3 regions of the Anaerobiospirillum sp. NML120511 genome follow, and region 1 is predicted to be linked to each of the others. Evidence: predicted binding sites of a transcription regulator. Region 1 holds the regulator's gene; each other region holds the start of a gene.
What was found. Region 1 encodes sigma-54, which starts transcription at its own class of promoters, with help from an activator protein. Its sites were predicted from a motif close to TGGCACNGTTTTNGCTT; they were not measured.
Positions count from the first base shown of each region.

Region 1 (7,402 bases):
AGGTAACAGAGATGGAAGTGATAACATCGCCCTTGCGCTCGAGCTTGTTGAATTTGTCGGTGACATATTCATGAAGAGCGTCTGTGACCTTGAGTCCTACACCTTGGATGTTAATCTGCATATTTTGATCCTTAATCCAAACTTGTTGGATACCGAAAGTGAGGCTGACGTCCACCGCTGTTATCATGCCTGAGCATTAAATAGTCCAGAAAAGATATGGTTGGGTGCAGTATGAAAAAGGACTATCCGTAACAGTGGTTCCTACTGCTGGAAACTATCACTCAAAGCGAAGCTTTAAGGCAGTTGGTTGCCTGGTATTCTCCCGTAGTCGCAAAACTGTTTGAAAAATCATAGTCAGCGACGGTGATACCGCAGGCTAATGGGCTCGTCGTGCCCTGGGGGGTGTATTGCAACCTGTAAGTCCATATTAACCAAAATAAGCACCTTGTGTACAAATATGTTCGCAAGATTTGATGTATGTCTCAATATGGTCAAATTGCCTGAAACTTTTGACGAGGCCCGCAGCTGCGCCTTTTGGCTCTCAACTGTGCCTTTGATATGCCAGTTATACCAGCAGTGATAACAGGCTCAGACCAGGAAGTGCGCTCCCGTGTTTTCCTGCAAATACAGTGGTGCTCTCCAAAACAGAGCAGTCTGCACCAGTCCGGTCAGAGCAGGTGCCTGCCAGGCACAGCAGTCTGCATAGGGGGCAGGTGCCCATAGGGCAGAGCAGGCTTCATTGGTCATAGTATGTACCCATAGCCTTAGCCTGAGTATGAGCGCAGCGGGCAAAGCTGGTACAAGGGGTGGCAGCCGGATCAGGCAGCCACCAAAAACAAAGAGCGCCATAAAGGCGCTCTTTGTTTTTAGGATGGCAGGTCGGGATTTATACCAGACGCTTGCGCTGTGAGGATGAGCCAATACCCAGGGCCTCACGGTATTTGGCAATGGTACGGCGGGCTACGCAGAATCCTTTTTCCTTGAGCAGGCTGGCAATCTGGTTGTCCGAGTATGGACGGCGCGGATTTTCACTGCTGACAAGGGACTTGATCTCGGCACGGATAGCAGTTGAGGAGGCGGTACCGCCGCTTTCAGTGCTTACGTGGCTGGAGAAGAAGTACTTGAGCTCGAAAGTACCACGCATGGTGTACAGATATTTCTCTGTAGTCACACGGGAAATGGTGGACTCATGCATGGAGATTTCCTGGGCAATATCATTGAGCACCAGCGGCTCCATACGGTGTTCACCATAATCAAGGAAAGCCTTCTGATGGTCAACAATACAGCGGGCTACCTTAAGCAGAGTGTCATTACGCTTGGCCATACTCTGGATGAACCAGTTGGCCTCCTGCAGATTGGACTTGAAGAACTCCTTTTCGCGCTCATTGCGGGCATAGCAGGCAAGGGAGCGGTACTGCTCGTTAAGGCGCACACGTGGCAGAGCATCAGGGTTGAGAATAACGTCGTAATCTCCGTCCTTGTCCTTTACTACCAGCACATCAGGCACGATGTAATCAGCCTTTTCTCTGATGGCGGTGCGTCCCGGGCGTGGAGTCAGGGACACAATGACGTCATTGACCTTCTTTAAGACATCTTCCTTGACGCCCAGCTTGGAGCAAAGGGAGCGGTAATCGTGGTTGGACAGCAGATCAAGGTACTTGGAGACCACTTCATTGGCCATGCGTACCTCTTCGCTATGATCACGGGTCATCAGATCCTTGAGCTGAATGAGCAGACACTCCTGTACGGAGCGGGCGCCTACACCCAGAGGGTCGTAGTTCTGAATAAGCTTGAGGACGATATTGACGTCATCAATGGTGGCCTCTGGCCAGGTGACATTGATAAGAGCGAGCAGATCATCAAGGCTTTCAGTCAGATATCCTGAGTCATCAATACCGTCAATGATAACTTCAGCAATATAGCGGTCACGGCCCTTAAGCGGAGAGCAGTCGAGCTGCCAGGTCAGGTGATCGTGCAGATTGATCTGAGTTTCGCCCTCGTAGGCACCGTCATCGTCCATTACGGCACCCTTGCTGCGGGTGCGGGCGCTGTAATTGTCCTCACGGCTCAGATTATCAAGATTCTCCTGAGTGGAGGTGCTGCCCGGATCGATCTCAGGCATGGCAAGTTTGTCCGGCAGGTCACCGCCACCGGTATCAGTTACCTGGCTGTAATCGCCCATAGCTGCCAGATCAGCTGCCATATTATGGTCAGCAGATGAGAAGTCATCAAAATCGCCGCCACCATCGTGATCAGGAGCGTACTCGATGCTGCTGCTGCCACGCATGGTGCTGTCACTGCCCATAAGCTCATTTACCGAGGCAATTTCGCTCTTACCGTCATAGCCGGCCATGTCGATATCAGCACCCTGGAAGGAGGCATCGTCGTTGAACGGGTCATAGACCTCACTGTCGTTCTCCATGCGCTCACGCTCAGCCATGGCATCAAGAGACTCCAGGTTGGCATTGGCAATGGACTCGTCAATCTCCAGAAGGGGATTGGTTTCAACGGTCTGCTGAATCTCCTGACGCAGATCAAGAGTTGATAACTGCAGAAGACGGATAGCCTGCTGCAGCTGCGGTGTCATGGTTAAAGTATGGGTCTGGATTGCTCTTAACTGGAGCGAGTTTCTCAAACCGGCCATGGTTCTGATCCTATAAAGAGAAGTTCTTACCCAAGTAGACTTCCTGAACTTTCTTGTTGTTCAGTACTTCCTGTGCCGTACCCTGGGCAATAATTTCTCCAGCGTTCACTATATAAGCTTTGGCACATACGTCTAAAGTCTCGCGGACATTGTGGTCAGTGATGAGCACGCCAATGCCACGGTCTCTCAGGTGCTTGATAATATCTTTGATGTCGGAAATTGATATCGGGTCAACACCGGCAAAAGGCTCGTCCAGCAGGACGAATTTCGGGTTGGCTGCCAGGGCGCGGGCAATTTCCACGCGGCGGCGCTCGCCGCCTGACAGGGCCATACCTGAGCTCTTGCGGATATGCTCGATATGGAATTCTTCAAGCAGCTCGTCTACGCGCTTTTGCATTTCAAGACGACTCTGCTTTTTCTGCAGCTCCATTACACTGAGGAGATTCTCCTCAACGGTAAGTTTGCGAAAAATGGAGTTTTCCTGCGGCAGGTAACCAAGACCTGCCTGGGCTCTTTTGTGCATGGGCATGTGAGTGATATCGACGTCATCGATGGTCACATTGCCGTTTTCTGTAGAGATAATGCCCACAATGATGTAGAAAGAAGTGGTTTTACCGGCGCCATTTGGTCCAAGAAGACCGACAACACTGCCACTTTCGATGCTCAGACTTACATCATTGACCACCACACGGTCCTTGTAGGTTTTTTTGAGGTGATTGGCTTGAAGGAGACTCATAAACGACCTTTCTTGTAACAGGTTATGAGGCCCGCTGACCTTAGGCGGAGCGGGCTTTCAGGAAGGGTCCTTACTGTTTGTTCTTATCTCTGGAAAAATCAGCAGGTACGAAGGTACTTGAGACGCGTCCGCCCTGACTGTTGTTGTTTGATGCTCTCATTTTCTGAGTGCTGATATTATATTCGATACGCTCGCCTGTCATGCGCGACTCACCCTGCCAGATAGAGGCACGGCCGGCCAGAACAATGCGTGTTTCCTCAGGAATGTAGCTCAGCGTACTGGCGCGGGCTTTTATAACGCGTCCGTCATCCTGTTTCTGTTCAAAGGTGACCGGGTTGCCGTAAGCCACAATGGACTTGAGCGCCCCCTTGGGACTGCGTGTTACCTCTACCTTGTCTGCCTTGAGTTTGATTGAGCCCTGGGTGGCTTCCACGTCTCCGGAAAACAGCAGTTTATTGGCCTGAAGATCAGCACTCTGCTCTACTGACTGAACGTTGATAGGCTGAGTATGATCGCTTTTAAGAGCCCAGGCCGGGCTCAGACTTAACACGGCGGCAGCCAAAATAACCCTGCTGCTATGGGTAATAAACTGCATGAGGTCTGTCCTTGATCACAAAAGTCTTGCGGTTGAGATCCACTGAGTAGTCCGATCCTTCATTAACGAAGTTCTGACCTTTGATGGTAATTTTCGATGTCGAACTGATTACATTCTTCTCCATGTCAAAGTAGACATAGGGGGTAGTGATTTCCTTGATGGCAGCCGTAGGAAAGTTGGGCGTCATACGGATATTGCCGTGGAGTGAGGCCTTTTTGTTAAATATAACCTCTCCCTGGTCGGCCCTGAGCTGCCAGCCCTGGGAGACATTGTTCTTCTCGTTATTGTAGAAAAAGCCTATAAGACCGGTGGTCCTTACCAGATCACGGTTTTTGTAAAAACTTACACTGTGGGCAAATATGCTGTGGGTAATAGTACCCTTGTCCGTGTATACCTCGGCAGTGAAGTCACGGGCTTCGAAGGTAGGGTAGCGTACCTGAATTTCGGCATTGCTCAGCTGTCCTGTCAGTGCTGAGTAGCGGTACATGAGTCCGGCTACAATGGACAGCAGGGCGGCAATGATAATAGATCTGAGAGTAACGCTCATTGATGCTGCTCCTGGAGTACAGGTAAAGAACAGAAAAACAGGAGCTGTAAGGTGAGCTGCACGGCAAATGGGACATGGCCCGCATAAAAATGGGCTCCTTATGATAACCGACCGTGATTTTCAGTCTCATCCTCGTGATATGACAGGATGGTTCATATTTCTCCAACAGGTCACTATTCTAGCTAAATTTGACAAATTTTTGGCCCAGAATTTGCCTTAATTTGGGAAATAAAATTGACCCCACCATGCCTGAAATTCATCTAAACACGATAAATATCAGCTTTAATGCGATTTTTTGAACTTGCTGATACTTGATCCTCATCACCTTTTCTTTATGCTCTTTTCAGGCTCAAAACCCCACCCAACTCGTCATACGACTTCAATTTTGCTCCTGTAAGAGCTTTTGAATTGTGTTTTTATGCTTCCGAAAATAACAAAAGGGGGACGTTATGCTAACGTCCCCCTTTTGTATTGTATCTGCACCTGCAGAACCCTTAGCCCTTAGCCCGCAGCCTCAGCTGCACCGGCTGCCCTGGGGCCGCAGTCGCTGAGCAGCCGGTACCGATGCAGGAGCAAGACCGGCAGGCAGTGCTGCAGGTGTTTACTGGGCTGTGGGTTTGTCATCGCCTGTTTTGCCCAGCAGCAGGTCTGGACGGCCGTCAGTGCCCACATGGCCCTGAGCCATCAAAATGAGATCGCACAGCTCGCGGGCGGCACCCTTGCCACCACGGCGTGTCAGTCTGATATCGGCTTTACAGAGCATGTAGTGATAGCCATCTGACGGGCTGGCACTGATGGCGGCATTATCAAACAGAGGAATATCGTTGATATCGTCGCCCATAACGGCTGTCTGCAGGGAGCTGAGGCCGGTTTTTTCCCAGATCTGAGCCAGAGCTGTGGCCTTGTCATGAGAGCCCTGAATGATGTGGGCAATGCGCAGCTCACGGGCACGACGCTCGGTAAGAGGAGAGTTGCGTCCGGTAATGATGGCAACCTCAATGCCTGCCTTATTGAGCAGGGCTATACCCATACCGTCCTGACAGTTGAAGCATTTGAGCTCATTTTCACCGCGATCAAGGAAAATGCCGCCTTCGGTCAGGGTTCCGTCGACATCAAATACTACCAGTCTGATGTTCTTAAGTCTGGCAGCCACGGAGGCATCAATGGTCTGATAGAAGGTAACCAGCGGAGCCTGCTCAGTGCAGTTGTCTCCAGCATTACAGCATTCTTTACTCATCAGTCAGTCTCCTTACTTACATTTCAGGCCGGCCTTATGGCCGACGGGCAACAAAAAGCCATGTTCAGGCTCTGCATGCTGCCGGCCGCCACCTGCGCGGCCATGGCAGCTGCCAGCAGTACTTGCTCATCATGGCCGGCAGAGCTGGCGTGCAGCATGACGTTCGCGCCGCAGAGCTGGCGCATCATTGCAGGCGGACAGCTGGGGGCGCAGTGCCAGCGCAGCAGGGCAGCTGAGCCAGCTGGCGTCCGGAGGATTAGACCAGTCCTGCGCGCAGCAGATCGTGCATGTTAAAGGCGCCAGTTACACGGCCATCTTCATCGAGCACTATCATGGCAGAAATCTTTTTCTGCTGCATGATGTTCAGAGCATCGGCAGCCAGGCAGTCAGGGGCAACGCTTACGCCGCCGTGAGTCATTACGGCGCTGAGGCTGTCATGAACTGACACTTCCTTTTCCAGGGTACGGCGCAGATCGCCGTCGGTATAAACGCCCTTGAAGTGCATGTCCTCATCTACCACGGCTACCACACCAAGGTTCTTGGCTGTCATTTCCAGCAATGCTTCCTTGATGGTGACCTTTTCTGAGCACACTGGTATTTCATCGCCTGTGTGCATGATGTCACGGCAGCGAACCAGAAGACGGCGGCCCAGTGCACCGCCTGGGTGGGACATGGCAAAATCTCTTTCAGTAAAGCCACGGGCCTCGAGCAGGGCAATGGCCAGAGCGTCACCAATGGCAAGTTCAGCTGTAGAGCTTGAGGTAGGAGCAAGGTTTAAAGGACAGGCTTCCTTGCTTACGTGGGCATTAAGGGCCACATCAGCGGCACGGGCCAGGGATGATTCCATCTTTCCGGTAATGGCGATAAGTGGAATGCTGCGACGGCGCAGCAGAGGGATCATCAGCTTGAGCTCTGAACCTTCACCTGAGTTGGAGATAGCGATAACCACATCGCTGTCGCCAATCATGCCAAGGTCGCCGTGAGCGGCTTCGCCAGCCTGAACAAAGAATGACTGGGTGCCTGTTGAAGCCATGGTAGAGGCTATCTTGGTGGCAATATGACCTGATTTGCCCACACCGGTTAAAATCACCTTGCCTTTGCAGTTGATCAGCAGTTCGCAGGCTTTGACAAAGCTGTCATCAATTGATGGTACCAGCTCCAGAATGGCTTCAGCCTCTTCTTTCAGCACCCTTTGACCAGCCTTAATACAAGTCTCTTTAAACATGACTTCCGCCTCAAATTAAAATGCTCATGCCGGGAATACATTTTATCGCCCCGGGTTTATAATGCTAAGCTTTGTCCGTCCGGAAGTCTCTGCCACCGTCCGGAAGCGCCCCATTATAATATTCACAGAATTAACTGTGGCCTTAAATGAGTAATATAGCCGCAAACAGACATCAAATAACAAGGCTGCTCTGCTGATGTCAACAGCAGCTTTATCCCAGGTTCCAGCCGCATTTTGTGCGCTATAATCGCAGCCCACGAACCGGGCTTACATCAACAGATTGCGTAATACTGCTCATTATGCGCATAAGGCCACCAGCCCACCAGCCCGTCAGACCAAACATCAAGAGGACCATAAATCAGGCTGAAAGGCCAAAGGTCCTCAAAGGCTCATAAAGCCGCAAGGCTGTAAGCCATGA
Region 1 is NZ_JALKIK010000005.1:69,808-77,209, forward strand. Features, by position in the region: gene raiA (ribosome-associated translation inhibitor RaiA) at 1-121, opposite strand, end outside; gene rpoN (RNA polymerase factor sigma-54) at 887-2,635, opposite strand; gene lptB (LPS export ABC transporter ATP-binding protein) at 2,655-3,380, opposite strand; gene lptA (lipopolysaccharide transport periplasmic protein LptA) at 3,451-3,975, opposite strand; gene lptC (LPS export ABC transporter periplasmic protein LptC) at 3,956-4,522, opposite strand; gene MXE39_RS02525 (HAD hydrolase family protein) at 5,124-5,759, opposite strand; gene MXE39_RS02530 (hypothetical protein) at 5,783-5,947, opposite strand; gene MXE39_RS02535 (KpsF/GutQ family sugar-phosphate isomerase) at 6,016-6,984, opposite strand.

Region 2 (7,402 bases), on a different contig from region 1:
GCATGGCGGCGCAATAAGTTAAGCGCCCTGAGACAGAATCCAGTGCTGTGCTGTTAAATAATTAAGCCAAAAACTTGTTTGATGTCGCTCCGGCACGTAATGTTAAGTTGCAGCTGCAGCAATAACACTGCTTTAAGCGTGATTATGCTTTGAGCAGTGAGCTGCATTGAGCAGCGCGCAGCTTTGCATCCGCGCGCAACTTCGCAGCTACACAGCAGTGCGCAGCCTTGCAGCAGCGCGCAGCATAGCAGCTTCGAAGTATCGCGCTGCGGTTAAGACAGCTGCATGGGCGCCGGGAGCATAGTGTCAGGCAGAGGGGTGTATGCGGGTACTGTCAGCCAGAGTACAAGGTGTTGTGTAAGCCAGCCCTCCTGGTTGGAGAGGCTGTACCTTTAACCGGGGTATGCCAGACAGGAATACCTGTTATCAGATCCTGATCTCTGCCAGTATAAAACTGTGTTTTCAGGTAAGTAAGAGAGCAGCACAGCAACTGATCCGCACGGCTGGTGATACTGCAGCTGATGCTGCATCCAATAATGCAACCAGTGCTGCGGCTCAGGCGGCCGCGCTATGCGGCCGCCATCGGGTTGCCGTCTTAACTTACCTTAAATCAGGCCTGCTGGGCAGCGCCCTGGGCTGGAGCAGCAAATTCTTCGTGCTCGTCAGAAAAATCATTGCCCTCGCCGCTGGCAGAATCATCGCTGTCCTGATCATCGTTCATATTGGCAAAGCCGGTGGCCAGGACTGGTCCGGAGATATTGTGCCATACAGAGAAGATGGCAGCTGGAACTGCGGACAGTGGATTGAAGTGGGCCATGGCAAGAGCAACGCCCAGACCGGAATTCTGCATGCCTACTTCGATAGACAGGGCCTTGCGCTTCTTGAGGTCCATACGGAAAGCCTTTGCCAGAGCATAGCCAAGAGCCAGACCAAGAACATTATGCAAAATGACTACGGCAAAGATTAACAGGCCGGTACGGGCGATCTGATCACGGCTTACAGCAACTACGGCTACAACAATGGCCACGATGGCAAATACTGAGATCATTGGCATAACTGATACGGCACTGCGAACGAAACCGCCAAATAAAGCATTTACCACAACGCCAGCTACGATAGGCAGAACCATGATGTACAGAATGGACATGAACATGGATACCGGATCTACGCTTACCCACTGCTGGGCAAAGAGGTAGATTAAGGCCGGTGTGACTACTGGAGCCATGACTGTAGTACAGGCGGAGATAGTCACAGACAGTGGTACATCTCCACGACCAAGGAAGGTCATGACGTTGGAGGCGGTGCCGCCAGGGCAGCATCCTACCAGAATGACGCCAACGGCAATTTCGGCAGGGAGCTGGAGCACAAGGCAGAGAATATAGGCTAAAAGAGGCATAATCGCGAACTGGCCCACCACGCCAATAATGACGTCTACAGGGCGCTTCACGACTTCCGAGAAGTCCTTGGCACGAAGGGTAAGACCCATTCCAAACATCACAATACCAAGCAAAATGCTGATATAGCCGGCAAGGAACTTAAGGGCGTCTGGGAAGTAGAAAGCAATAATCGCGGCGGCAATAACCCAGAAAGCAAAGGTTTTACCGAAAAATGCGCTCATTTTAGCTAAAGTCTGCATGGTGGCCTCCAAAGCTCTCCTGCTCAGGGCGGTCCATCGCGCGGTCATTCCAGCACATGCTGTAATTGCTCTCAAAACAGTTATTGTTGCAATTTTGATATGCAGGTCGATAACCCGGACGATAACCGTACTCACAGGAGGCAAAGTTACGATATGACATGTTTGCCTCGCTTATCTGCACGGCAGATAAAAACAAAATAGATATTCCAGACCTGAAAAGCACAAGGTGAAAAGCAAAGGCCTCAAGCCCTGCATTTTCTGCTTCAGACTGCGCCACCCTCAGACAGTCAGGGTGGCTCAGCCAGGCTGTGTACAGCGCAGCAAAGCACCGCAAAATAAGAAACTGATTAAGCAGGTTTCTTACACCGGTCAGATAAAGTGCTTCACCGGTAAGTGCGGCCATAAAGCCATAATGCAGCAGGATTGAACCACATCAGGCTGCAACTGCGTTGTACCTGCATTCTAAGCAACAAAAACAGGCCAGTGGTGCCAGTGCACCAAAACAAAACATTAATAATTGTATTCCCTGTAATAACCATGCAATTGCACCAAAATAAAACAAAATATACTGGCCATACCCTGGAAAATCCTGCTCCCAATGCAAACCTTTGCATAAGCACCAGCCACATAATCAGGCCATTTATAGCTTAGACAAATATCGATATATGCAGGCATAGAAAAGGCGGGACTTTTGCCCGCCTCGATGAGATAGAGAGAATAAAGAGAATAAAAAAGAGAAAAATAAGAGAGAGAAAGATAGAGAACTAAAAGAGATAGAGAGAAAAAAACTGTTTATTGACCGAGCAGGTTAATAGCAATAGTAGGGCGCTGGTTAGCCTGGGCCAGTACGGTCTGAGAAGCCTGCTGAATAATGTTATTCTGAGTCAGGGCAGCGGTCTCAGAGGCGAAGTCTGTGTCACGAATTCTGCTGCGGGCATCAGACTGATTTTCGGAAATATTAGCCTGATTGCGAATAGTGCTTTCCATGCGATTTTGTAAAGCACCAAGTCCGGCACGCTTGGAATCAACAGCCTGAATAAGCTTGTCAATATTCTCAAGCACATGGGTAGCACGGGAAGCGGTAGAAATACTGAAGCGGATAGCATTATTGTTCTTATTATCTTTCATAAGACCAAACTTGGCATTATTATCCTGCTGATTGGTCTTATTGATACCTGCCTGGTCTGCGATACCGCTTAATGTAAAAGGATCTTTCCAGTTGAGGGATAAAGTGTTTCCTGCATTCGCGCCAACCTGGAACTTAAGCTCACCGCTACTTGGAATGAGGCCAACACTGGCACCCATGAGAATTTCATGACCGGCGAAAGTAGTCTGGTTGGCAATACGGGTAATTTCCTGAGAAAGCTGGGTTACTTCCTCCTGAAGAGCCTTACGGTCAGCAGCTGAGTTGGTACCGTTAGCAGACTGTACTGCCAGCACACGTATACGCTGCAGCATGTTGGTAGTTTCGTCAAGGGCGCCTTCAATAGTCTGGGCAAGGGCAATACCATCATTGGTATTACGGTTACCCTGATTTAAGCCGTTAATCTGTGAGGTTAAACGGTCTGAAATCTGCAGGCCTGCTGCGTCATCTTTTGCTGAGTTGATACGCAGACCAGATGACAGTCTCTGGTAGCTGGTGTTCAGGCTCAGAGTTGCATTACTGAGCTTGCGCTGAGCATTGATGGACGAGACGTTAGTATTAACGTATAAGGCCATATTTTTCTCCTTTATCGTTCAGAGCGAGCGACCTTTTATCAATAAGGTCGTGTCGATCATAACTACACTGATCGACTGTATTTCCGAGGTCTGTCTCCCCTGGAAATACTGGGCAGACCCTTATGCTTCTGATACCTGATAAGTAGCAACATGCAGGCCAGGTGATGATATAAGCTGTTTTATATGAACAATAAAAACTTTATAAAAGGCATATTCAAGCGCTTTATAAAGCGTAAAAAATATTACACATAATCAATCTTAAATGAGTGTTTTCCCAGAGAAACGTTCTCCAGGTGTAAAAATTGACGCTGTACAAAACAAAAAGCATAGATTTTTATACAGGTGGCAGTAATTACAGGACAATTTTGCCATTTATGCCTGGTTCGACCTGGCATAATATTGACGGGGCACGTAATTGCCGTTTAGCCTGGCAACAACTGCATTACAAAACAAGATATACAGACGTAAAAAAGGCGGGAACTGGGCCCGCCTCGATGAGAAAGAGAGAAAGAGAGTAAATCTTTATGTAGTTACTGACCAAGCAGGCTGAGCGCAATATTAGGGCGCTGATTAGCCTGGGACAGAACAGTCTGAGAAGCCTGCTGAATGATGTTATTCTGAGTAAGGGCAGCGGTCTCAGAGGCGAAGTCTGTGTCTCTTATGCGGCTGCGGGCATCGGACTGATTTTCAGAAATATTTGCCTGATTACGAATAGTGCTTTCCATTCTATTCTGTAAAGCACCAAGTGCGGCGCGCTTAGAATCAACAGCCTGGATCAGCTTGTCAATATTCTCCAGTACGTAGGTAGCACGAGATGCAGTTGAGATAGCAAAACGAATAGCACCACCATCTTCTGTAAAGCCTTTCTTTGCAGCGGCATCCTTAAGCTCACCTTGATTGAGACCAGCTTGAGAAGCAATTCCACTTAAGGTAAAAGCTGAGACCCAGTCGAGAGAGAGGGTGTTGCCGGCGTTTGCGCCTACCTGGAAGACCAGTTTGCCGTCAGTTGGAATAAGACCCTTGCCTTTACCCTGAAGGATGGTCTGACCAGCAAAAGTTGTCTGGTTGGCAATACGGGTAATTTCTTCGGACAGCTGTGTTACTTCTTCCTGAAGAGCGTCACGATCTTTCTGAGAGTTGGTGCCGTTAGCGGACTGTACAGCCAGCACACGGATACGCTGGAGCATGTTGGTGGTTTCGTCCAGGGCACCTTCAATAGTCTGAGCCAGAGCGATACCATCGTTGGTATTACGGTTGCCCTGGTTGAGGCCATTGATCTGTGAGGTCAGGCGGTCGGAGATCTGGAGACCTGCTGCATCGTCCTTTGCAGAGTTAATACGCAGGCCTGAAGAGAGGCGCTGGTAGCTGGTATTTAAGCTCAGGGTTGCATTGCTCAGCTTGCGTTGAGCATTGATGGACGAGACGTTTGTATTAACGTATAAGGCCATTTTTATCTCCTTTATCGCATAGAATTACCGACCTCAACTACGCAGGTCGTATCAATATCCAAGGCCTGTCTGCCTTGGAATTATTGGGCAGACCTTTATCAAATTCTGTGTAATGAAATTTAGCAACAAGCGGGCCAGATGACATAAATGTAGCCATGAACCATGATAAACGCTTTATAAATGCCGTATCTATAGCAACTTAACGATAATTAAAACCTTATCGTCAGCAATATCCCCGGCAATTCCTGGCGTTTTATGGTGAATATTTGACATGAAGTTGCCACAATATCGCTTTACAAAAATATTACAGGCGTAAAAAAGGCGGGACTTATGCCCGCCTCGATGAGAAAGAGAGTAAAAAGAATAAATCGGTTGTGTTGTTTACTGACCAAGCAGGTTGATCGCAATAGTAGGGCGCTGATTAGCCTGGGCAAGAACGGTCTGAGAGGCCTGCTGAATGATGTTATTCTGAGTCAGAGCAGCGGTCTCAGAGGCGAAGTCTGTGTCTCTTATGCGACTGCGGGCATCGGACTGATTCTCGGAAATATTTGCCTGGTTACGAATAGTGCTTTCCATTCTATTCTGTAAAGCACCAAGTCCGGCACGCTTGGAATCCACAGCCTGGATCAGCTTGTCAATATTCTCAAGAACATAGGTAGCACGAGAGGCTGTTGAGATTGCAAAGCGAATGCCGCCATTAGCATTTTCTGTAAAACCTTTTTTCGCTTTTGAATCTTTAAGATCATTCTGAGCTGTAATACCTGCCTGAGATGCAATGGCACTTAAAGTAAAAGCTGATGTCCAGTCAAGAAACAGGGTATTACCTGCGTTAGCGCCTACCTGGAATACCAGTTTTCCATCATTAGGAATAAGGCCCTTGCCTTTACCCTGAAGGATGGTCTGACCAGCAAAGGTTGTCTGGTTAGCAATACGGGTAATTTCCTCGGACAGCTGGGTTACTTCTTCCTGAAGAGCGTCACGATCTTTCTGAGAGTTGGTACCGTTGGCGGACTGTACGGCCAGCACACGGATGCGCTGGAGCATGTTGGTGGTTTCGTCCAGGGCGCCTTCAATGGTCTGAGCCAGGGCGATACCATCGTTGGTATTACGGTTACCCTGGTTGAGGCCGTTGATCTGTGAGGTCAGGCGGTCGGAGATCTGGAGACCTGCTGCATCGTCCTTTGCAGAGTTAATACGCAGGCCTGAAGAGAGGCGCTGGTAGCTGGTATTTAAGCTCAGGGTTGCATTGCTAAGCTTGCGTTGAGCATTGATGGACGAGACGTTTGTATTAACGTATAAGGCCATTTTTATCTCCTTTATCGCATAGAATTACCGACCTCAACTACGCAGGTCGTATCAATATCCAAGGCTGTCTGCCTTGGAATTATTGGGCAGACCTTTTTCAAATTCAGTTGAAAGTAATTTAGCAACAAGCGGGCCAAATGCATGTAATACGGCCTGAAACTATGCAATAACGCTTTACAAATGCCTTATCTATAGCAGGGAAATACTAATTAAAACATTATCGTCATTAACGTTCCCGGCAATTCCTGGCATTTCACGACAGGAGTTTGACATTTAATTGCCTGAGATGCTCTATAAATTTATTACAGGCGTAAAAAAGGCGGGACTTTTGCCCGCCTCGATGAGAAAGAGAGTAAAAAGAATAAATCGGTTGTGCTGTTTACTGACCAAGCAGGTTGATCGCAATAGTAGGGCGCTGATTAGCCTGAGCAAGAACGGTCTGAGAGGCCTGCTGAATGATGTTATTCTGGGTAAGGGCAGCGGTCTCAGAGGCGAAGTCTGTGTCTCTTATGCGGCTGCGGGCATCGGACTGATTCTCGGAAATATTTGCCTGATTGCGAATTGTGCTCTCCATTCTATTCTGTAAAGCACCAAGAGCAGCACGCTTGGAGTCAACAGCCTGAATAAGTGCATCAATGTTGGCAAGAGTGTTGGTAGCAACACTGGCTGTGCAGACGCCGAAGCGAACAACAGTGACGTTACCAGCCGTTGATTTAATAAGTCCTTTAGCGCCTTTATTAGTAATATCCTGGCCTTTGATTGAGGCCATGTCTGCGATACCGCTAAGAGTAAAGGCATCTTTCCAGACCAGATCCAGGGTATTGCCGGCATTGGCGCCTACCTGGAAGGTCAGGTTGCCTCCCTGGTTGTTCTGACCGACACTTGGGATCAGACTGTTTTTGTTATTGTTCTTATCGTAAGGGCCGTTGAGTACCAGCTGACCTGCAAATGTGGTCTGTCGAGCGATACGGGTGATTTCGGCTGACAGCTGGGTAACCTCTTCCTGAAGGGCCTTACGATCAGCTGCAGAGTTGGTACCGTTGGCGGACTGTACAGCCAGCACACGAATGCGCTGGAGCATGTTGGTGGTTTCGTCCAGGGCACCTTCAATGGTCTGAGCCAAGGCGATACCATCGTTGGTATTACGGTTACCCTGGTTGAGGCCATTGATCTGGGAGGTCAGGCGGTCGGAGATCTGGAGACCGGCGGCATCGTCCTTTGCAGAGTTAATACGCAGGCCTGAAGAGAGGCGCTGGTAGCTGGTATTTAAGCTCAGGGTTGCATTGCTCAGCTT
Region 2 is NZ_JALKIK010000044.1:29,649-37,050, forward strand. Features, by position in the region: gene MXE39_RS10615 (bile acid:sodium symporter family protein) at 611-1,618, opposite strand; gene MXE39_RS10620 (hypothetical protein) at 1,620-2,039, opposite strand; gene MXE39_RS10625 (flagellin) at 2,429-3,355, opposite strand; gene MXE39_RS10630 (flagellin) at 3,886-4,803, opposite strand; gene MXE39_RS10635 (flagellin) at 5,185-6,108, opposite strand; gene MXE39_RS10640 (flagellin) at 6,488-7,402, opposite strand, start outside.
Region 2: a site for sigma-54 is predicted at 4,924-4,940, ahead of MXE39_RS10630 (flagellin). Genes of this name have one in related genera too.

Region 3 (7,402 bases), on a different contig from region 1:
TATCGGTGCAGAACTCTCTGCGGGCAAAGAACACTTTGCCTTTACGCTTTTCCATAAGAGCTGTAAGAGAGTTTCTTATGGTGCTGTTGGCGCTGACACCGCCAGCAACTACCAGAGTATTCATCTGAGCCTGATCAAGAGCACGCTGACACTTGTGTACCAGGGTATCGGCTACGGCATCTTCAAAGCAGCGGGCAATGCTTGCCTTGTCATGTTCAATGTCAGTGCTCTTATGCACGGCATTGAGTACTGAGGTCTTGAGACCTGCAAAGGAGAAATCGCAGTTTGGCCTGTCAATCATAGGGCGAGGAAACTTATAGGCCTTGCTGTCGCCATCACGTGCCAGAGCCTCAAGCTTTGGTCCGCCTGGATATGGCAGTCCCAGCAGCTTGGCTGTCTTGTCAAAAGCCTCACCGGCGGCGTCGTCAACTGATTCACCAAGAATTTCATATGAGCCCGGAGCTGACACGCGGATCAGCATGGTGTGACCTCCTGATACCAGCAGAGCGACAAAAGGAAAGGACGGGGCCTCATCTTCAAGCATGGGGGCCAGCAGATGTCCTTCCATATGATGAACTGGTACAGCTGGAATATTCAGGGCAAAGGCAAGAGATCGTGCTTCCATGGCACCAACCAGCAGGGCACCGATAAGACCTGGGCCTGCTGTGTAGGCAATGGCATCGAGATCCTTTAAAGTTACGCCGGCCTGCCCGGTAACGGAGCGAATAAGAGGTACTACACGCTTTACATGGTCACGTCCTGCAAGCTCAGGCACTACACCGCCATACTGAGCGTGGATAGGTATCTGGGTATGGATGGCGTGGGCCAGCAGGCCTCTCTTGTCATCATAAACAGCAACACCTGTTTCATCACAGGAGCTTTCAATACCCAGTACCAGCATGGTTAACCTCAAAATACAGAAAAACAGCGTATCTGCAGGAACTATGACTCAGTCCCAAAGAAAAAAGCCCATACCTGTCCATTCCGGGGCTGTCCTTGCCGGAATCAAAAGCAGTACTCGTCCGTGCCATATGACACAGCCATAACCGGGATAAACAGGGGCATAATCAGCATCATTCCAGGCTTCTAATCACCACAGGGCAGCAGCCTTGCTCATAATGCACAGCATGTGCTCATAGCGCAAAGCTCTCGCTCAAAGTGCACAGCATTTGCTCATAACGCAGAGCTTTGGTTCATAGTGAACAGCACTTGCACCAATTACAGCAGTACCTGCTCAATTAGCAGCAACATCTGCAGTGGCAGGCCAGAACTAGCCTTAAAGACATAAGTTAAGTCACCACAACCGGCAAAAAAACAGAGATCATAGGGCCTGCAAAAAGGCATCTATGGACTCATGCCGGAAATGACGGAGGATGCATTAAAAAACTGCAGCCAAACATAGTAATAATACCATCACTGCCCGATAAAATCACCGCCCAGACAGCCCTCACATTATTTTGAACGGCGGTTATAATTCCCACAGCTGCGCGCCTGCGCAAACAGGACAGTGACCGTTGCTACTGCTTTGCATACACCCTGAATGCAGACATTGCGAAACAGGCTGCAAAAAATGCCCGGCCCGTCCCCTCAGGAATCCAGCGAAAACTGCCACACTCACCCCACTGTCCACTGCGATAAGGCTCAGACTAACAGCTGCCATTCGGCCTCTTTCATCCCGACAAGGGACAATGCACCCATTTAGCCGGCTGTAACTGTCATTATCTGTAAGGCATGTAAACTTGACTGCCTGATACAAGGAACAGGCTCTCAGAAGTAGGGGCGGCGGGAAAAATAACATTATTTATTGCGGCGGGATTTGCCAGGTTGTACCAGGTTGCTTTGACGGGTCATACAGCATACATGCCTGCAGTTCCAGCCAGCAGGCTATCCAGCGTACATGCCAACAGTTCCAGCCAGCAGGCCATCGAGCATAACTTCACAGAAGGCCCAGCCAGAAGGCCGCCAGGCTGAATAATGGATCAGTGAAAGAGTGGGAATTATTCACCAGCTGTGCTCACCGGCGGCATGGTTAAACAAGCACAGGTAATGCGTAGACGAAGGTCGTTTACATGCTGTTTTGCCACAGATTTGAATGCTACAGGACCGGACATGCACAATCGAGGCACAAAATCCTTATTTATCTGAGGTTCAGGGGCAAAAATCACTTTACATTGACCGGCTAAACAAGTAGAATAACCCGAATTTTTCGATCTCCAGTATCTCAATTGGTTGATTCTGGTAATCTTTCAGACCCATGGTGGGTCAAATTTTAACTTTACTTTTAAGGAAGGTGGTTTTACACATGCCAGTCATCAGAGTACGTGAGAATGAGCCGTTCGATGTTGCCTTAAGACGCTTCAAGCGTTCTTGCGAAAAGGCAGGTATCCTCGCAGACGTTAGAGCTCGTGAGTTCTATGAGAAGCCAACTACTGTACGTAAGCGTGCCAAGGCTTCTGCTATCAAGCGTCACGCCAAGAAGATGGCCCGCGAGAATGCACGTCGTACCAGACTCTACTAATCGCGCTGTCATTCAGACTGAGCTGTGTTAGACAAGTCTGCCCCGCCTGATGTCAGGCAGCAGACTGGCCTAAAAGCTACAAGAGAAGCGGAACCCGGGGTTACCTCAGGTTCCGCTTCCTTGTTTCTGGTCCGGGCAAAGACAACCAAGTCACGCCACAGGCACAGTATTAAGATAAGGCGCAGCCGGGGCCCCCTGGCTGCGCCTTATTGCATTAAAAAGGCGGGAAACCCGCCTTAATACAGAAAAGAAAAGAGATATAGAAACAAGAAAGAACTGTTAACCGCCGAGCAGGTTCAGCGCAATGGTAGGACGCTGGTTAGCCTGAGCAAGCACAGTCTGAGATGCCTGCTGAATAATGTTGTTCTGGGTAAGCGAAGCAGTCTCAGAGGCAAAATCTGTGTCTCTTATGCGGCTACGGGCATCAGACTGATTCTCTGAAATGTTTGCCTGGTTTCGAATGGTGCTTTCCATACGATTTTGGATTGCGCCCAGGTTAGCTCGATGAGAGTCGATGTTCTGAATGAGCTTGTCGATATTAGCTAATGTTGCGGTAGCAATGGCAGCTGTTGACACAGAGAATCGTACTGGACCATTAGCAGTCATAATGACGCCAGACTTGGAATAGTCATTCTTAGTTGTTTGAACCTTTACTCCGGCTCCGCTGGCAATTGCACACAGGGTAAAGCCCTGAGATAAAGTAAGACCAAGAGTATTGCCGGCATTGGCGCCAACCTGGAAAGTAAGCAACTTATTTTTTGCCGGGATCAGGCCCTTACCTGCGCCATCAAGTACCTGCTCACCACCAAAGGTGGTTTGTCTGGCAATACGTGAGATTTCTGCAGATAACTGAGTTACTTCTTCCTGAATAGCCTTACGGTCAGCCTCAGAGTTAGTGCCGTTTGCAGACTGAACAGCAAGCACACGAATGCGTTGGAGCATGTTGGTGGTTTCGTCCATGGCTCCTTCAATGGTCTGGGCCAGAGCGATACCGTCATTGGTGTTGCGGTTACCCTGATTTAAACCATTAATCTGCGATGTCAGTCGATCGGCGATCTGTAAACCGGCAGCGTCATCCTTTGCGGAGTTGATGCGCAGGCCGGAAGAGAGGCGCTGATATGAGACATTCAGGCTTAAGGTAGCATTACTGAGCTTTCTCTGGGCATTAATTGAGCTGACATTCGTGTTAACGTACAAAGCCATAAGTACATCTCCTTACTGGACGTAAGAAATTGAGTGTGAACCGTCCAATACAAACAACTACGGCCTGTAACCATCTGATGTCAGTATGCAGACCTGAGATAATTCTTATAATAATTTATAGAGCAAGGGATATGCCAGGCAATATGTAACAATTCAGTCACATTAACAGTTTTAGAAATTAAAAAGGCAGGGATTAACCCTGCCTTAATTAGGAAAAAATAGAGTAGAAACTGAATTAACCGCCAAGCAGGCTCAGAGCGATGGTAGGACGCTGGTTAGCCTGGGCCAGCACTGACTGAGATGCCTGCTGGATAATATTGTTCTGAGTAAGCGCTGCAGTCTCAGAGGCGAAGTCTGTGTCTCTTATGCGGCTACGGGCATCAGACTGATTCTCGGAGATATTTGCCTGGTTGCGGATAGTGCTCTCCATTCTATTTTGTAAAGCACCAAGGTTTGCGCGGTGTGAATCGATGTTCTGAATCAGCTTGTCAATATTTGCAAGAGTACCGGTAGCAGTAGCAGCTGTTGATACAGAGAATCTTACAGGTGTACCTGTACCTGTCATTACAATGCCAGTCTTAGAGAAGTCAGTCTTATTTTTCTGAACATCAACGTTTGCACCGCCAGCTATAGCGCTCAGAGTGAAGCCCTGAGATAAGGTCATACCAAGGGTATTGCCAGCATTTGCACCTACCTGGAAAGTAAGGAGTTTGCCTGCTGCCGGAATAAGACCCTTACCAGCGCCATCAAGTACCTGCTCACCAGCAAAGGTGGTCTGTCTTGCAATACGGGAAATTTCAGCAGATAGCTGGGTAACCTCTTCCTGAATAGCCTTACGGTCAGCTTCAGAATTAGTGCCGTTGGCGGCCTGAACAGCCAGCACGCGGATGCGCTGGAGCATGTTGGTGGTTTCGTCCATGGCACCTTCAATGGTCTGGGCGAGGGCAATACCATCATTGGTGTTACGGTTACCCTGATTTAAACCATTGATCTGTGAGGTCAGTCGGTCTGCAATCTGTAAACCTGCGGCGTCGTCCTTGGCTGAGTTAATACGCAGGCCAGAGGAGAGGCGCTGATATGATACATTCAGGTTTAAGGTAGCATTGCTCAGCTTTCTTTGAGCATTGATGGAACTGACGTTCGTGTTAACGTACAAAGCCATAAGTATCTCTCCTTATCGGACGTAATATTTTGAGTGTGACCCGTCCAAGATGAACAACTACGGCCTGTAACCTCTGAAGGCATTGTATCCAGACCTGAGATAATTCTGATACAGGTTTAGAGCAAGGGGCGTGCCAGTAAAACAGTTACACGTCTATTCAACTGGCTGTTAATCACATGAAAAATGGCAGGGATTATCCCTGCCTTTTCAACAAAAAGTATAACCAGGCTATTAACGGCCAATCAGACTAAGAGCAATAGTAGGACGCTGGTTAGCCTGAGCCAGCACCGACTGAGAAGCCTGCTGGATAATGTTGTTCTGTGTAAGCGCAGCAGTCTCAGAGGCGAAGTCTGTGTCTCTTATGCGGCTACGGGCATCGGACTGATTCTCGGAGATATTAGCCTGATTGCGAATAGTGCTCTCCATTCTGTTTTGTAAAGCGCCCAGTGCTGCACGCTTTGAATCAACATGCTGAATAAGCTTATCAATGTTTGCCAGAGTGTTTGTAGCAACTTCGGCAGTGCATACACCAAAACGAATGTAATCAACGTTGTTAGCCTTTGATTTAACAAGGCCCATTTCGCCCTTGTTTGTCATTTTGTTATCTGGAATGCCAGCCTCAATTCCTATGCTGCTCAGGTCAAAAGCTGAAGACCAGTTTAAAGTAAGAGTATTGCCTGCATTAGCGCCAACCTGGAATGTTAGTTCACCTGTATCTGGAATTAAGCCTGCATCTGCACCATCAAGAATCTGCTGACCAGCGAATGTGGTCTGCTTGGCTATACGGGTGATTTCCTGGGACAGCTGGGTTACTTCCTCCTGAAGAGCCTTACGGTCGGCAGCAGAGTTTGTGCCGTTAGCGGACTGCACTGCAAGTACGCGGATACGCTGCAGCATGTTGGTGGTCTCGTCCAGGGCTCCCTCGATGGTCTGGGCAAGAGCAATACCGTCATTGGTGTTACGGTTACCCTGATTTAAACCATTGATCTGAGTGGTCAGTCGGTCTGCAATCTGTAATCCTGCGGCATCATCCTTGGCAGAGTTAATACGCAGGCCTGATGAGAGGCGCTGATATGAGACATTCAGGTTTAAGGTTGCATTGCTCAGCTTTCTTTGAGCATTGATGGAACTGACGTTCGTATTAACGTACAAAGCCATATCTTCTCTCCTTCTCTCTTTCACCTAATGGCCGCAATTGTTCTGTAGTGGCCATCCAGTACAATTAACCAGGATTAGTTAGTGCTATTGAAATATTTGAATCCTGGCTGTTGTTTCTTTCGTATTTCCCAGCAACAGCTATGCCAGATTCAATATCTATAATGGCATGGACAAAAGTATATTGAATGCCTTATAAACCTTGATTTAAAGGGCATTGTGTATGTTTTTAAGTTTGTCCAGATCAGGCTATGTCCAGGGATCTGCACTTAATAAAAAGGCGTGGTTACCCACGCCTTTGAGATAAAAGAGAAAGAGAATCGAATCGGGTCAATTAGCCGCCAAGCAGGCTCAGAGCAATGGTTGGGCGCTGGTTAGCCTGGGCAAGAACAGACTGCGAGGCCTGCTGGATAATGTTGTTCTGAGTCAGAGCTGCAGTCTCGGAGGCGAAGTCTGTGTCTCTTATGCGGCTACGGGCATCAGACTGATTTTCAGAGATATTAGCCTGGTTGCGGATAGTGCTTTCCATTCTATTTTGTAAAGCACCAAGTCCGGCACGCTTTGAGTCTACATGCTGAATAAGGGCATCAATATTGGAGAGTGTGTTTGTAGCAAATGCTGCAGTGGATACGGTGAAACGCACTGTACCATTTGCAGATTTAAACAGGCCTTTGGCACCGTTAGCCTGGTCAGCATCAGGAATACCTGATTCTTTGCCGATGCTGCTAAGTGTAAATGCACTTGCCCAGCTAAGATTGAGTGTATTGCCGGCATTTGCGCCTACCTGGAAAGTTAAGGTGCCGTTATTAGGAATAAGGCCCTTATTTTTACCCATAAGTATCTCCTGACCAGCAAATGTTGTCTGTTCAGCGATACGGGTAATTTCCTGCGAGAGCTGGGTTACTTCTTCCTGGATGGCCTTGCGGTCAGCTTCGGAGTTGGTGCCGTTGGCGGACTGTACTGCGAGCACGCGGATACGCTGCAGCATGTTGGTGGTCTCGTCCAAAGCGCCTTCAATGGTCTGGGCAAGGGCAATGCCGTCGTTAGTGTTGCGGTTGCCCTGGTTTAGGCCGTTAATCTGGGAGGTCAGACGGTCAGCAATCTGTAAACCGGCTGCATCGTCTTTGGCAGAATTAATTCTCAGGCCTGAGGAGAGGCGCTGGTATGAAACATTCAGGTTTAAGGTCGCATTACTCAGCTTTCTTTGAGCATTGATCGAGCTGACGTTCGTGTTGACGTACAGAGCCATTTCTATCTCTCCTTAGCGAACGGCTGATGATGCTGAAATACCGTTCATAATACTCTTCTCAGGTCTTTGCGCATGGTGTTTGATGTGCAGACCGAATGTTAGTGTTGTCTGTGCA
Region 3 is NZ_JALKIK010000006.1:18,775-26,176, reverse strand. Features, by position in the region: gene tsaD (tRNA (adenosine(37)-N6)-threonylcarbamoyltransferase complex transferase subunit TsaD) at 1-901, opposite strand, end outside; gene rpsU (30S ribosomal protein S21) at 2,303-2,518, shown strand; gene MXE39_RS02885 (flagellin) at 2,798-3,721, opposite strand; gene MXE39_RS02880 (flagellin) at 3,957-4,883, opposite strand; gene MXE39_RS02875 (flagellin) at 5,115-6,041, opposite strand; gene MXE39_RS02870 (flagellin) at 6,373-7,287, opposite strand.
Region 3: a site for sigma-54 is predicted at 5,003-5,019, ahead of MXE39_RS02880 (flagellin). Genes of this name have one in related genera too.